Regions from separate parts of the Sphingomonas sp. M6A6_1c genome, predicted to be linked through region 3. Evidence: predicted binding sites of a transcription regulator. Region 3 holds the regulator's gene; each other region holds the start of a gene.

Region 1 (4,265 bases), on a different contig from region 3:
AAGCGCGCCTCGCCGCCATGAAGGTGCGCCGTACCGGTCAGCTCGATCCACAGCCCGTCCGCGCCACTTGCCGCGGCGGTGGGTGTCCAATGCCGCACCGCATGCAGCGCGAGGCTGTCGAGCACCGCGCGATCGGCGGCGGGATCGGCGGCACGCACGTCGAGCTCTGCCACCAGCGCGCGCGCCTGCGTCACCGCCATGCCGGGTATCAGGCCGAGCGAAAGCGCGGCTGGGCACGCGGCGGTGATGACGTGGCGTTGACCGGCCTGCTCGGCGAGGACCAGCGGCACCGCGTGCGCGACCGGCACGGCCACTGGCAGGGCCATGCGCGTGCTTCCTGCCGACACCGGTCGCTTGAACGGATGATCCGCCGCCTCGGAGCGCCGGCCGAGTTCGCGCATCGTCGGCTGCTGGTGACGCGGTAGTGCCGCAGCCTGCTCCTCGATCGCCGCACGTGCGCCGTCGTCGCGCGCCCAGCGCGCGCCCGGACGCCAGCCGCCGCCCCGCGGCACCGAACAGGCACCGGGGTCGTCGTCGACCGGCAGCGATGGCGCAGGCTGCGGTTCAGGCAGCGCGCGCGGTCGCTCGAGCCGGCGCAGTCGCTCGATGGCGAGGTGCGGCAGGTAGAGCGAGGCGACCCGTGTCATCGCATGCCTCCAGTTGCAGGGTGAAGGGAGGACCACCGCGCTGGCGCGCGAGGTCGACGGTCCAACGTGCCCGGCCGACGCCGGGTGCCGGCAGCCGCTCGGAGGGCGCGCAGGCGATCCGCCAGCGCGTCATCGCCGCAGACAGGTCGGACAAGGGCTCGACGCCAGCCTTGCGCCAGCGGCGCGCAAGCAGCGCCGGGGCGTGGCCGCTCATCGCAGCAAGCTGCAGCCGCCGCGTCGCGACCATATCGGCCCGCTTGACCTCGCCGACGACTGCGGCGAGCCCGCCGTGGCGCAGGCCGTCTTCCATGACGGCGAGCACTTGTTTGTCGTCGCGCGCCTCGACGAACAGCAACGTCGCCGGGTCGAGCCCGGCCTGCTCCAGACCGGGGGCGTAGAGGTCGAAGCGGGTCAGCGCCCAGAGCACGCGCTTGCCGGACTGCGCCGCAGCGCGGGCAGCGATGCCGACCGAAAACAGCGTCGCCGCGGCATCGTCGCTGAGCGTCGGCGTCGCCGGCGACACCTCGTGCAGGCCGCCCAGCACGAGTCCGCCCTCGGCGAGTCGCCTGTCGATCGCATCGATGTCGAAGGGCAGAACCGCCAGCTTCGGCCCGCGCACGGCACCCAGCTCCTCGCGCAAGCGGGCCAGGGCCTCATCGGGTTGGGGGTTAGCGGACATGGCTGTAGCGACTCATATGTTCGCTATATGTTCCAGAATTGTTGACGAAGGGTCAAGGCGTTACGGGAGAGATTCGGTGAACCGAAACGGGATCGACGCTGCCGGGCCGGCAGCTACGACGGGGGCGGCGCGCGCCGACTACGACCATGTCGGGCGCCGCCTGCGCACGCTCGAGCAATGCGCGCTGTACAAGCGGACGTTGCGTCTGACCTGCCCGCGCTGCGGTCATGTCCGGGTGCTGGATGCAGTATGCCTGTGGTGGTTGTTCAACCGCCGCGGCTGGGACGATGGCCTGCCTGCCGTGGCAGCCCGCCTGTTCTGCGCCGGCTGCCGTGAGCAGAAAGCAACGGCGCGACCGCATCTCACGGTCGGTCGCGAACCTCCGACCGGCGCGCCGCTGCCGTATCCGGACGAGGCTACGTGGAAGAAGCTTGTCTCGCGCCATCGCTCGTGATCGAATACGAAGATGTGCAATCTCTATAACTTGAAGGTCGATCCGCGCGGCTATTTCGATGCGCTCGCCGCGGTCGACGACGCGGCCAATGTGCTGGGGATCGAGAGGGATTATGCCGCCCCCGGCAAGCCCGGCTATGTCGTGCGCTACGAGGATGGCCGGCGCGTGCTGAGCACGATGCGCTGGGGGTTTCCGACGCGAAAACCCCGCAAGCGTGCCGCGCGCGAGGGGGAACGGCCGTTCCTCTACGACTGGTGGACCAACGCCCGCAATCTGCACAGTAACCTTTGGAAGCCCTGGCTGCTGCGGACCGAGCATCGCTGCCTCGTGCCATTCACCCGCTTCGCCGAACCCAAGGCTGTGTCCGACCGGCAGGGGCCGGGCGATACCAACTGGTGGTTCACCGTCGAGGACCAACCGGTGCCGTGCTTCGCCGGCCTGTGGAAGGTCGATGCCGACCACGACCGCGTCTATGCCTTCTGCACCACCGAGCCCAATCCGCTCGTCGCGCCCAAACACCCCAAGGCGATGCCGGTGATCCTGCTCGCCGAGGATCAGGAGCGATGGCTGACCGCGCCGATCGAAGAGGCGGTGAAGCTGCTCACCGCCTACCCCTCGCAGATGATGCGGGTCGCCTGACTGATGGCTCGCAATCGCTATTACGACGGCCAGCCGAGCGATCATTTCGACGGCATCCGCTTCTTCAATCGCGGTTAGGCAAGCACCGATCGCGGACTCTCCGATATGCTGCGCTGGAAGCTCGGCGGCCGTGCGGCAAAATGGCCAGCCTCGGTGCCGATCATCCCGACCAAACCCGAGGCACGTGTCGCCGGGCTCCGGATTTGCCACTTCTCGCCAAATCCACCATCGCTGTCTGACCGTCTACCGAGCATGAACGGATGCTTGAAGGTGGGACCGCAAAACGAAGACTCAATGTCGTCTCCTGCATCCCATCGGCTGATGGGTCGAGGCGGCCGCCGCGTACCATCATAGCTTGCGCTCACGCTTACCTCTGCCCCGTGTAAGGGTCGAGCTGTCTACTCCCATAAGGGATGATCTCGTAATGATCGGCAGCCACCGCCGCTTCACGAGGCGAACGCGAAAATTACTGCTTATAAGGGCGCAACGCACCTCTTATGGGCGAAACGACAGGAGATGGCTTGATCCCGCGACGGGCGGGGAAGTGGTGCCCGGGGACGGATTCGAACCGCCGACACTGCGATTTTCAGTCGCATGCTCTACCAACTGAGCTACCCGGGCAGGGTGGAAAGCGAGGATGCTCGCGATCGGAGCGCGGCCTTTAGTCAGCGGAATCGATGCTGTCTACCCCGTCTTTCTCTTCGTCCTTCACCGGAAGGCGATATCCCTCGCCGAGCCATTGCAGCAGATCGCGGTCGCGGCAGCCGCGCGAGCAGAAGGGCGTGTGGTCCGGCGTCGCCGGTTTGCCGCAGATCGGGCAGCTCTTTTCGGTCATGCGCAGTCCAGTCGATGGGTGACGCCGGTGCGGCGGGCAAGCTCCGCCAGCCATTCGGGGCGGCTGGTCAGTCGCGCGTGTACCGCGGGCGGCAGGCGGTGGTGAAGCGGGCTGCCCGGCGGTTCGCGCTCCAGGCGGCGCAACGTGGCGCGCGCGGCGGTGCCGGCGGGATCGGCGCGCAGCAACTCGGGCAGCGAGGCGCGGGGGCGGGGGCGGACAATCTGCAGGAAGCCGAAGCCGTTGACCGCGGTGCGCTCGAACGGCGGCGGCAGCGTCGCGTCGATCGCCTCGGCCACCGCCTGCCGCGCCGTCTTGTTGGCGAGCGTCGGAAAGTCGATGCCGATCGAGCCGCCGATCGCATGGCGGCGAATCGCCAGTGCGACCGCGCGCGCCGCGGCGATGGCGAGCGGATCGAGCGGCGGCGGGCCGTCGACGTCGAACAGCGTCATCGCCGGGGTCGGCGACATGCGCAGGCCGCCGAGCGGGAAGACGATCTCGCCGCCGATCGCCTCTTCGAGCAGTTCGGACCAGCCGGCGGCTTCGAGCGCGTCGGGTTCGTGGGCGCGTAACGTGCGGACCGGCAGGCCGGTGGCGTGGAGCCGGGCGAGCAGGTCGGGTCCTTCGCCGAGCGGCGCATCGCTGGCGACCGCGCGGGGAGGCTTGGCGCGGCCGGCCTCGGGAATCGCCTCGCGCGCGATCTGGACGGTGAGGGCGGCGCCCTTGGTGACGCCGGGGGGGATGCGGGCGATCACCGCTTCGTGGCCGGCGATGTCGAGGCGGCCCATGCCGCCTGCGGTCAGTTCGACCAGCTTCGCGCGGGCGACGGTGCCGAGGCGGAGCGGGTCGGGCCGTTCGATCGCGGCCTCGACGATGCGGTCGTCCTCGACCAGCGCGGCGCGCGCCTCGCCGATGCCGGCTTCATAGAGCCATTCAGGCAAGCGGCAGGCCGGCGGTGCGCAGCAGCGCGCGCGTCTCCATCAGCGGCAGGCCGACGACGCCCGAATGGCTGCC
Region 2 (4,265 bases), on a different contig from region 3:
AAACTCGCGGGCGGCGATCTCACCACGCGTATCGAGGCCGCGCTGATCGGCGAATTCTCGAAGCTCAAGAGCGATTTCAATCACGCGGTCGACGCCTTGGGCAACGCGCTCGCCTCGGTGCGGATCAGCGCCAAGGACATCGCCGCCGGCGCGGAGGAATTGATGCAATCCTCCGGCAACCTCTCGGAACGGACCGAGCGGCAGGCGGCCAGCCTGGAAGAAACCGCCGGCGCCCTCCAGCAGCTCAGCGGCGCGCTCTCCGAATCCGCCAACAGCGCGGTCGAGGTGCGCCGCGTGGTCGGCGAGGCGCATCAGGATGCCGAACATTCCGGCGTCCTGCTCAAGGACGCCATCACCGCGATCGGCCGTCTCGAGCAGACGTCCAACGAGATCGCCGAAATCCTCCTCGTGATCGATCGCATCGCCTTCCAGACCAATCTGCTGGCGCTCAACGCCGGCGTCGAGGCGGCACGCGCCGGCGAGGCGGGCAAGGGCTTCGCGGTCGTCGCGCAGGAGGTGCGGGCGCTCGCCGGACGGTCGGCGGAGGCGGCGAGCGACGTCAAGAAGCGGATCGGCCGCTCGGCCGAGCAGATCGGGCTGGGCGTCCGGTCGGTCGGCCATGTCGAGGTCGCGCTCGGCCGGATGATCGACCGCGTCGGCAGCGTCGCGACGCTGACCGCGGGGATCGCGGAGAATGTCGAACAGCAGTCGCTGGCATTGCAACAGATCACCGCCGCGGTCGCCGAACTCGACAACGTCACCCAGCAGAATGCCGCGGTCGCCGAGGAAGAGACCGCCGCCGCGCGCAAGCTGGTCAGCGAAACGCAGATGATGACCGGGCAGATCGAACAATTCCGCTTCGCCGAATGGGAACCGGCCAACGACATGCACGCGGACAACGATCGGCCGGCGCGGGTGGTATGGCCGCAACGCGCCATGGTCACCGCCCTCAAGCAGCGGTTGTCCTAACCCCGATCCTTACCGGAAGCGTCGCGGCGGCGACGCCTCCCTACCCCTTCTTCCCCCCGAACAACCGCCCGAGCAGTGCCTCCGCCGCCTGGCCGACCGCCTCGGCGATCACCTGCGGATCGGGGTGCGTCTGCGTGCCCTGTGGCGGCTTGGGCGGCTCCGGCGTCTCGCCCGGCGTCGACGCCGCGGTGGGCGGCGTCGGCGGCGTCGGGGGCACCGGCCGGTCCGCGGCCGCCTCGCGCTTCGTCCGGCCCTTCGCCACCGCCGCGGTCGCCGCGGCCGCCGCCATCGTCAGCCCCGCCGCGAGCATCTCGCGCCCCTGCGGACTGTTCGCCCGCTCCAGCAACGCGCCGCCCGCCTCGCGCAGCTCCTTGGGCAATCGGATGCCGAGCACCTCCTTGGGGAGCTTCGCCTTCTTCGTCTTCTTGCCCATGCGCGGCCTCTCTCGTCTGTGTATCGCCGAGATAAGACACGCGATGCGCGTTTCAACGTGGTGCTGGCGAAGCCTCCCGCGCGTTCCTACTTCTCGCTCTAGCCTCCCGAACAGAACAGAAGTAGAACCCGCCACATGCTGACCAAAATCACCGTCCGCGGCGCGCGCGAGCACAACCTCAAGGACGTCGACGTCGACATCCCCCGCGATACGCTGACGGTGATCACCGGCCTGTCGGGTTCGGGCAAGTCGAGCCTCGCCTTCGACACCATCTATGCCGAGGGCCAGCGCCGTTACGTCGAGTCGCTCTCGGCCTATGCGCGCCAGTTCCTCGAACTGATGCAGAAGCCCGACGTCGATCATATCGAGGGCCTCAGCCCGGCGATCTCGATCGAGCAGAAGACGACCAGCCGCAACCCGCGCTCGACCGTGGCGACCGTCACCGAGATCTACGATTACATGCGCCTGCTGTGGGCGCGCGTCGGCGTTCCCTACAGCCCCGCGACCGGCGAGCCGATCGCCGCGCAGACCGTCAGCCAGATGGTCGACCGCGTCCTCGCATTGCCCGAGGGCACGCGCCTCTATCTGCTCGCCCCCGTCGTCCGCGGCCGCAAGGGCGAATATCGCAAGGAGCTGGCCGAATGGCAGAAGGCGGGCTTCACCCGCGTCCGCGTCGACGGCGAGATCCATGAGATCGACGAAGCGCCCGCGCTCGACAAGAAGTTCAAGCACGACATCGAGGTCGTCGTCGACCGCCTCGTCGTCGGCGGCGACATCGCCACCCGCCTCGCCGAGAGTTTCGAGACCGCGCTGAAGCTCGCCGACGGCCTTGCCTACGTCGATCCCGCCGATCCCGTCGAAGCGCATACGCCGAAATCGGAAGTGCTCGGCGACAACGCGCCCGCCGGCCGCATCGTCTTCTCGGAAAAGTTCGCCTGCCCGATCAGCGGCTTCACCATCGCCGAGATCGAGCCGCGGCTGTTCTCGTTCAACGCGCCGCAGGGCGCCTGCCCGGCCTGTGACGGCCTCGGCGAGAAACTGCTGTTCGACGAGGATCTCGTCGTCCCCAATCACGGGCTCAGCATCAAGAAGGGCGCGGTCGTCCCCTGGGCCAAGTCCAACCCGCCCAGCCCTTATTACATGCAGGTGCTCGGCAGCCTCGCGCGCGAATTCGACTTCAGCCTCGACACGCCCTGGGCCGATCTGCCCGAGGCGATCCACGCGCTGATCCTGCACGGCAGCAAGGGCAAGCCCGTCACGCTGACCTTCGTCGACGGCAAGAAGGCCTATGACGTCAAGAAGCCGTTCGAGGGCGTCGTCGGCAACCTCAACCGCCGCCTGCTCCAGACCGAGAGCGCGTGGATGCGCGAGGAATTGTCCAAATACCAGAGCTCGCGCCCGTGCGAGGTGTGCCACGGCGCGCGCCTCAAGCCGGAGGCGCTGGCGGTCAAGATCGCGATGCGCGACATCGCCTATGCCACGCATCTTTCGGTGGTCGACGCGCTCGCCTTCTTCACCGATCTGCCCAGCCATCTCGGCGACCAGCAGCGCGCGATCGCCGAGCGTATCCTGAAGGAGATCGTCGAGCGCCTGGGCTTCCTCAACAACGTCGGCCTCGACTATCTCAACCTCGATCGCACCAGCGGCACGCTGTCGGGCGGCGAGAGCCAGCGCATCCGCCTCGCCAGCCAGATCGGCAGCGGCCTGTCGGGCGTGCTCTACGTGCTCGACGAACCCTCGATCGGCCTGCACCAGCGCGACAACGACATGCTGCTCGCGACGCTGCGCCGCCTGCGCGACCTCGGCAACACCGTGCTGGTGGTCGAGCACGACGAGGACGCCATCCGCACCGCCGATTACGTCATCGACATGGGGCCGGGCGCCGGCGTCCACGGCGGCCAGATCGTCGCGCAGGGCACGCTCAAGCAGATCCTCAAGAGCAAGACGAGCATCACCGCCGACTATCTCAACGGCACCCGCCAGGTCCCCGTGCCGGCCAAGCGCCGCAAGGGCAACGGCAAGCAGCTCACCGTCCACAATGCGCGCGCCAACAACCTCACCGGCGTCACCGCGAGCATCCCGCTCGGCACCTTCACCTGCATCACCGGCGTGTCGGGCTCGGGCAAGTCGAGCTTCACGATCGACACGCTCTATGCCGCCGCGGCGCGCGCGCTCAACGGCGCGCGTATCCTCGCCGGCAAGCACGACAAGGTCAGCGGCCTCCAGCATCTCGACAAGGTGATCGACATCGATCAGTCGCCGATCGGCCGCACCCCGCGCTCGAACCCGGCGACGTACACGGGCAGCTTCACGCAGATTCGCGACTGGTTCGCCGGCCTGCCCGAGAGCCAGGCGCGCGGCTACAAGCCCGGCCGGTTCAGCTTCAACGTCAAGGGCGGCCGCTGCGAGGCGTGCCAGGGCGACGGCGTGCTCAAGATCGAGATGCACTTCCTCCCCGACGTCTACGTCACCTGCGACGTCTGCCACGGCGCGCGCTACAATCGCGAGACGCTGGAGGTGAAGTTCAAGGGCAAGAGCATCGCCGACGTGCTCGACATGACGGTCGAGGATGCCGCCGAATTCTTCAAGGCGGTGCCGCCGATCCGCGACAAGATGGAGATGCTGGTCGAGGTCGGCCTCGGCTACGTCAAGGTCGGCCAGCAGGCGACGACGCTGTCGGGCGGCGAGGCGCAGCGCGTCAAGCTCGCCAAGGAACTCGCCCGCCGCGCGACCGGCAACACTTTGTATATCCTCGACGAGCCGACCACCGGCCTGCATTTCGAGGACGTCCGCAAATTGCTCGAAGTGCTCCATGCCCTGGTCGAGCAGGGCAATACGGTGGTGGTGATCGAGCACAATCTCG
Region 3 (4,265 bases):
CTCTGCCACCCCCTTCCCCTCACCCGCGTCACGGTCGATCTGGAGCTGGACGACACCGGCATCACCGCCACCGCGCTTGCCAAGACGGACGGCAAGACCGGCGTCGAGATGGAGGCGCTCACCGCCGTCTCGGTCGCGCTGCTGACCATCTACGACATGGCGAAAGCGATGGACCGCGGTATGACGATCTCGGGCATCCGCCTGCTCGAAAAGGCCGGCGGCAAGTCCGGCGACTGGCGCGCCTGACGCCATGGCCTTGCTGCCGATCGCCGAGGCGCAAGCCCGCCTGTTCGCCTCGGCGGCCCCGGTCGCCGTCGAGGACGTACCACTCGGCCAGGCCCACGGACGCTGGGCCGCCGCCGACGTCGCCGCCCACCGGACGCAGCCGGCGACCGATCTGTCGGCGATGGACGGCTATGCGATCCGCTTCGCCGACCTCCCCGGACCCTGGAGGCTGATCGGCGAAAGCGCCGCCGGCCGTCCCTTCGCAGGCCCGGTCGGTCCGGGCGAGACGGTCCGCATCTTCACCGGCGCGGCGATGCCCGCGGGCGCCGATACGGTGATGATCCAGGAGGAAGTCGCCGCCGACGGCACGACGATCCGGCTGACCGGCGAAGGTCCGCCGAGACTGGGCCGCAACACCCGCCGCCGCGGCCTCGACTTCACGACCGGCGACCGGCTGATCGCGCAGGGCGAGCGGCTCACGCCGGCGCGGATCGCGGTCGCGGCGACCGGCGGGGTGGCGATGATTGCCGTCCATCGCCGCGTGCGGGTCGCGATCTGCGCCACAGGCGACGAACTCGTCGAGCCCGGTCAGGGGAACACCCCCGACGCGCTGCCCGAATCGAACCGCGCGATGCTGGCGGCGCTGCTCGCCGACCTGCCGATCGATCTCGTCGACCTCGGCATCCTGCCCGACGATCTCGGCACGCTGCGCGACGTCTTCGCCGGCGTCGACGCCGACCTGCTCGTCACCACCGGCGGTGCCTCGGTCGGCGACCACGATCTCGTCCGCCCGGCGCTCGAAGCCGCCGGTGGCGCGATCGATTTCTGGCGGATCGCGCTGCGTCCCGGCAAGCCGATGATGGCGGGGCGGCTCGCCGACACCATCCTGCTCGGCCTGCCCGGCAATCCGGTGTCGGCCTTCGTCACCGCCTTGCTGTTCGTCAAACCGCTGATCGCGCATCTGGCCGGCGCCGCCGACCCGCTGCCGCGCACGACGATGACGATCCTCGGCGAAGACCTGCCCGCGAACGGTCCGCGCACCGACTATCTGCGCGCCGAGCTGCGCGATGGCCGGGCCTATGCCTCGACCATTCAGGACAGTTCGATGCTGCTCACGCTCGCCCGCTCGCACTGCCTGATCGTGCGGCCGATCGACGCACCCGCCGCCAGCGCGGGCGACTCGGCAGAAATCCTCGTCATCGCTTGACGGGCGCCATCCTGTTCCCTAGAAGTTCCGCGTCTGTTCCGACGGGGAAGGTCCGCTCATGCTCACGCGCAAGCAACACGAGCTCGTTTGCTTCATCAACGACCGGTTGGAAGAAACCGGCATCTCGCCTTCGTTCGAGGAGATGAAGGAAGCGCTCGACCTCAAATCCAAATCGGGCGTGCACCGCCTGATCAGCGCGCTCGAGGAACGGCATTTCATCCGCCGCCTGCCCAACCGCGCCCGCGCGCTCGAAGTGCTGCGCATGCCGGAACGCTCGGAGCGCAAGCCTGCACCGGCGACGCCCGCGCCCGCCCCGGCCCCCGCGAAGACCGGCAACGTCCGCGCCGCGGCGACGCCGGCGAACGACGTCATCGAGATCCCGCTGCACGGCCGCATCGCCGCCGGTGTCCCGATCGAGGCGTTCGAGGGGAGCTCGATGCTCGCGGTGCCCGCCGCCCTGCTCGGCTCGGGCGAACATTATGCGCTGGAAGTATCTGGCGATTCGATGGTCGAGGCGGGCATCCTCGACGGCGATTACGCGCTGATCCGGCGGACCGAGGTCGCCCGCGACGGCGAGATCGTCGTCGCGCTGATCGACGACAGCGAGGCGACGCTCAAATATTTCCGTCGCGAGGGCGCGATGGTCCGGCTCGACCCGGCCAACCGCGCCTACGAACCGCAGCGCTACGTGCCGTCGCACGTTCGCGTACAGGGCAAATTGTCGGGCATCCTGCGCCGCTACGATTGAGCCGGACGGGGGGCGAACGCCTTGCGGACGTGCCCTCCTGTATCCATCGGCTGCACCGAAGCATTACCCCCTTTCCGTCACCCCGGGCTCGACCGAGACCTCTGCGAAAGTCGTCCCAGTGCTCTTGCGAAAGCAGGAGCCCAGGGTTGCGCGCAGTTCCGGCTGTCACTCTGCTGGACCTAAGGCCGATCGACATTCAACTCGTGGACGATGCCAAGTCCTCCCCCGCCAGGGAGTGCCGGGTTGAACGGCCCCCGGCCGTTCAAGGTCATGCCGGGGGCATGACCGACCCGGCACTGTGGCGCGGCGAAGCCGTGACGGAGGGGGAGGTAAGCGACCACTCTTGTTGCGTGTCCTCCCCTCCGTCATGCCTCCGGCATGCCACCTCCCCCTTGCGGGGGAGGAATTCTAAGGCTGGCTATCGATCCGACCTAGCGCCCGACCAGCCAGCGGCCGAAGCGCGGTACGGCGCCGTGGCGGGTCATCCAGTCGCTATAGGCGCGGTAGACCGGATCGAGGCCGAGGTGGCGTTCCTCGGTGCGGGCGCGCCAATAATAGATGCCGGTGACCACGCCCATCAATGCGGTGGCGCGCACCGCGTCGATCAGGCTGCCGGTGGTGAGGATCGGCAGGGTCGACAGCCACCAGAACAGGTTCTTCGACAGATAGGCCGGATGGCGCGACCACGCGTAAGGCCCGTGCGTCAGGATGCCGCGGTGGGTCAGGTTGGAGAAGCGCGGCCCGAACGCGACCGTCGCCCAGGCGTAAACCGCGGTCAGCAGCGCGAGGATCGCACCCCATATCGCCGACACGGTCGGATGGCCGGCGAGCCAGAATGTCCAGTCCTGCGTCCCCGGATGATAGTCGAGAGGGCCGCCCGACTCCATCAGGATGAACGGCGGATAGCAGATCAGCGCGGCGGTCCATGCGGCGGCATAGGGGTTGGCGCTGCGGATGTGCGCGTCGAGCGGGCGCAGCGTCAGGACATAGCCGACGGTGGCGAAGCTGACGTCGATGACGAACATCAGCCCGATCAGCCATTGCACCAGCGCGACGGGATCGCGGAGGCTCGCCCGGTCGATGTGGATGAAGCCCGCCCAATTGCCGGGGAGCACCGCGAGCATGAAGGCGAGGAAGAACGCCTTGACCGTCCAGGCGCGGAGATGGCCGTAGATCGCCTCGGGTACGACGCCGGGCTGGCCGGTCAGCCACGCGCCGAGGTGCCAGGCGCCGTCACGCGGCTCGACGAGATATCGGTCGATCCAGAGCACATACGGCACGGCGAGGATCGCGACGATCGGCATGACCCAGCCGAAACACCACATGGCGAAGGCGAAATTGCCGTCCCAATAGAAGCGCCCGATGCCGTAGAGGAAGGCGATACCGCCCCAGGTGAGATACAGGCCAGCGAGCTTGGTCAGGCTGACGTCGCGGCGCTCCGCCAGCGGACGTGGATCGTGCCAGTCGATGCCGGTGCTGGCGCGACGATGCACCTTGTCGACCAGCAGCGACCAGCCGATCATGGGCAGCGCGCAGGCGACGAGCGCGACCAGCGCCGCATAGGGGCCATCCATGCCGATCGCGAGCGCCGCCGCCAGCCACGCGAACAGCCCGGCGATGCCAGCGAGCCCGACGCCATGACCGACGGCAGACGCGGGACGCTGGTCGGCCGATGCGGGGACCTGTTCGGGATCGTGCTCCATCCCGGCGACTTAGCGCGGCAACGGTAAGCAAGCCATGAACCACGACGGGATGCGATCTTGGGTCTTGACCCCGTATGCCGCGCGACGATAAGCCGCGGCTCGATCGACGCCCGCGGGCCGTCAGGTCGTGCGGGTATAGTACAATGGTAGTACAGCAGCCTTCCAAGCTGAATACACGGGTTCGATTCCCGTTACCCGCTCCACGCCCTTGAACGCCGACGGCTGCGGCCGATCACCGGCCACAGCCGCCGTCACGATCAATGGTCGGCGGTGCCGGGTTCCGCCATCTTGCGATGCTGTTCGGCGAGCACCGCATTGGGCGTGACATTGGCGACGGCCGACTGGATCTTGTTCTTCCAGCCGGACACGATCGCTGCTTTGC

The links. Region 3 encodes LexA, which represses DNA repair genes until DNA is damaged. Its sites were predicted from a motif close to GTTCCNCNCTTGTTCT; they were not measured.
Region 1: a site for LexA is predicted at 1,356-1,371, ahead of ACLBWH_RS07750 (ImuA family protein). Genes of this name have one in related genera too.
Region 2: a site for LexA is predicted at 1,515-1,530, ahead of uvrA (excinuclease ABC subunit UvrA). Genes of this name have one in related genera too.

Annotation. Positions count from the first base shown of each region.
Region 1 covers NZ_JBKEZO010000003.1:365,109-369,373, forward strand. The annotation lists gene ACLBWH_RS07745 (Y-family DNA polymerase) at 1-647, opposite strand, end outside; gene ACLBWH_RS07750 (ImuA family protein) at 565-1,266, opposite strand; gene ACLBWH_RS07755 (hypothetical protein) at 1,403-1,780, shown strand; gene ACLBWH_RS07760 (SOS response-associated peptidase family protein) at 1,793-2,419, shown strand; tRNA gene ACLBWH_RS07765 (tRNA-Phe) at 2,965-3,040, opposite strand; gene ACLBWH_RS07770 (DNA gyrase inhibitor YacG) at 3,081-3,254, opposite strand; gene ACLBWH_RS07775 (ribonuclease) at 3,251-4,192, opposite strand; gene ACLBWH_RS07780 (Maf family protein) at 4,185-4,265, opposite strand, start outside.
Region 2 covers NZ_JBKEZO010000007.1:91,593-95,857, forward strand. The annotation lists gene ACLBWH_RS15770 (methyl-accepting chemotaxis protein) at 1-969, shown strand, start outside; gene ACLBWH_RS15775 (hypothetical protein) at 1,010-1,402, opposite strand; gene uvrA (excinuclease ABC subunit UvrA) at 1,538-4,265, shown strand, end outside.
Region 3 covers NZ_JBKEZO010000001.1:570,767-575,031, forward strand. The annotation lists gene moaC (cyclic pyranopterin monophosphate synthase MoaC) at 1-246, shown strand, start outside; gene ACLBWH_RS02575 (molybdopterin molybdotransferase MoeA) at 251-1,432, shown strand; gene lexA (transcriptional repressor LexA) at 1,491-2,180, shown strand; gene ACLBWH_RS02585 (methyltransferase family protein) at 2,612-3,883, opposite strand; tRNA gene ACLBWH_RS02590 (tRNA-Gly) at 4,013-4,086, shown strand; gene ACLBWH_RS02595 (SDR family NAD(P)-dependent oxidoreductase) at 4,141-4,265, opposite strand, start outside.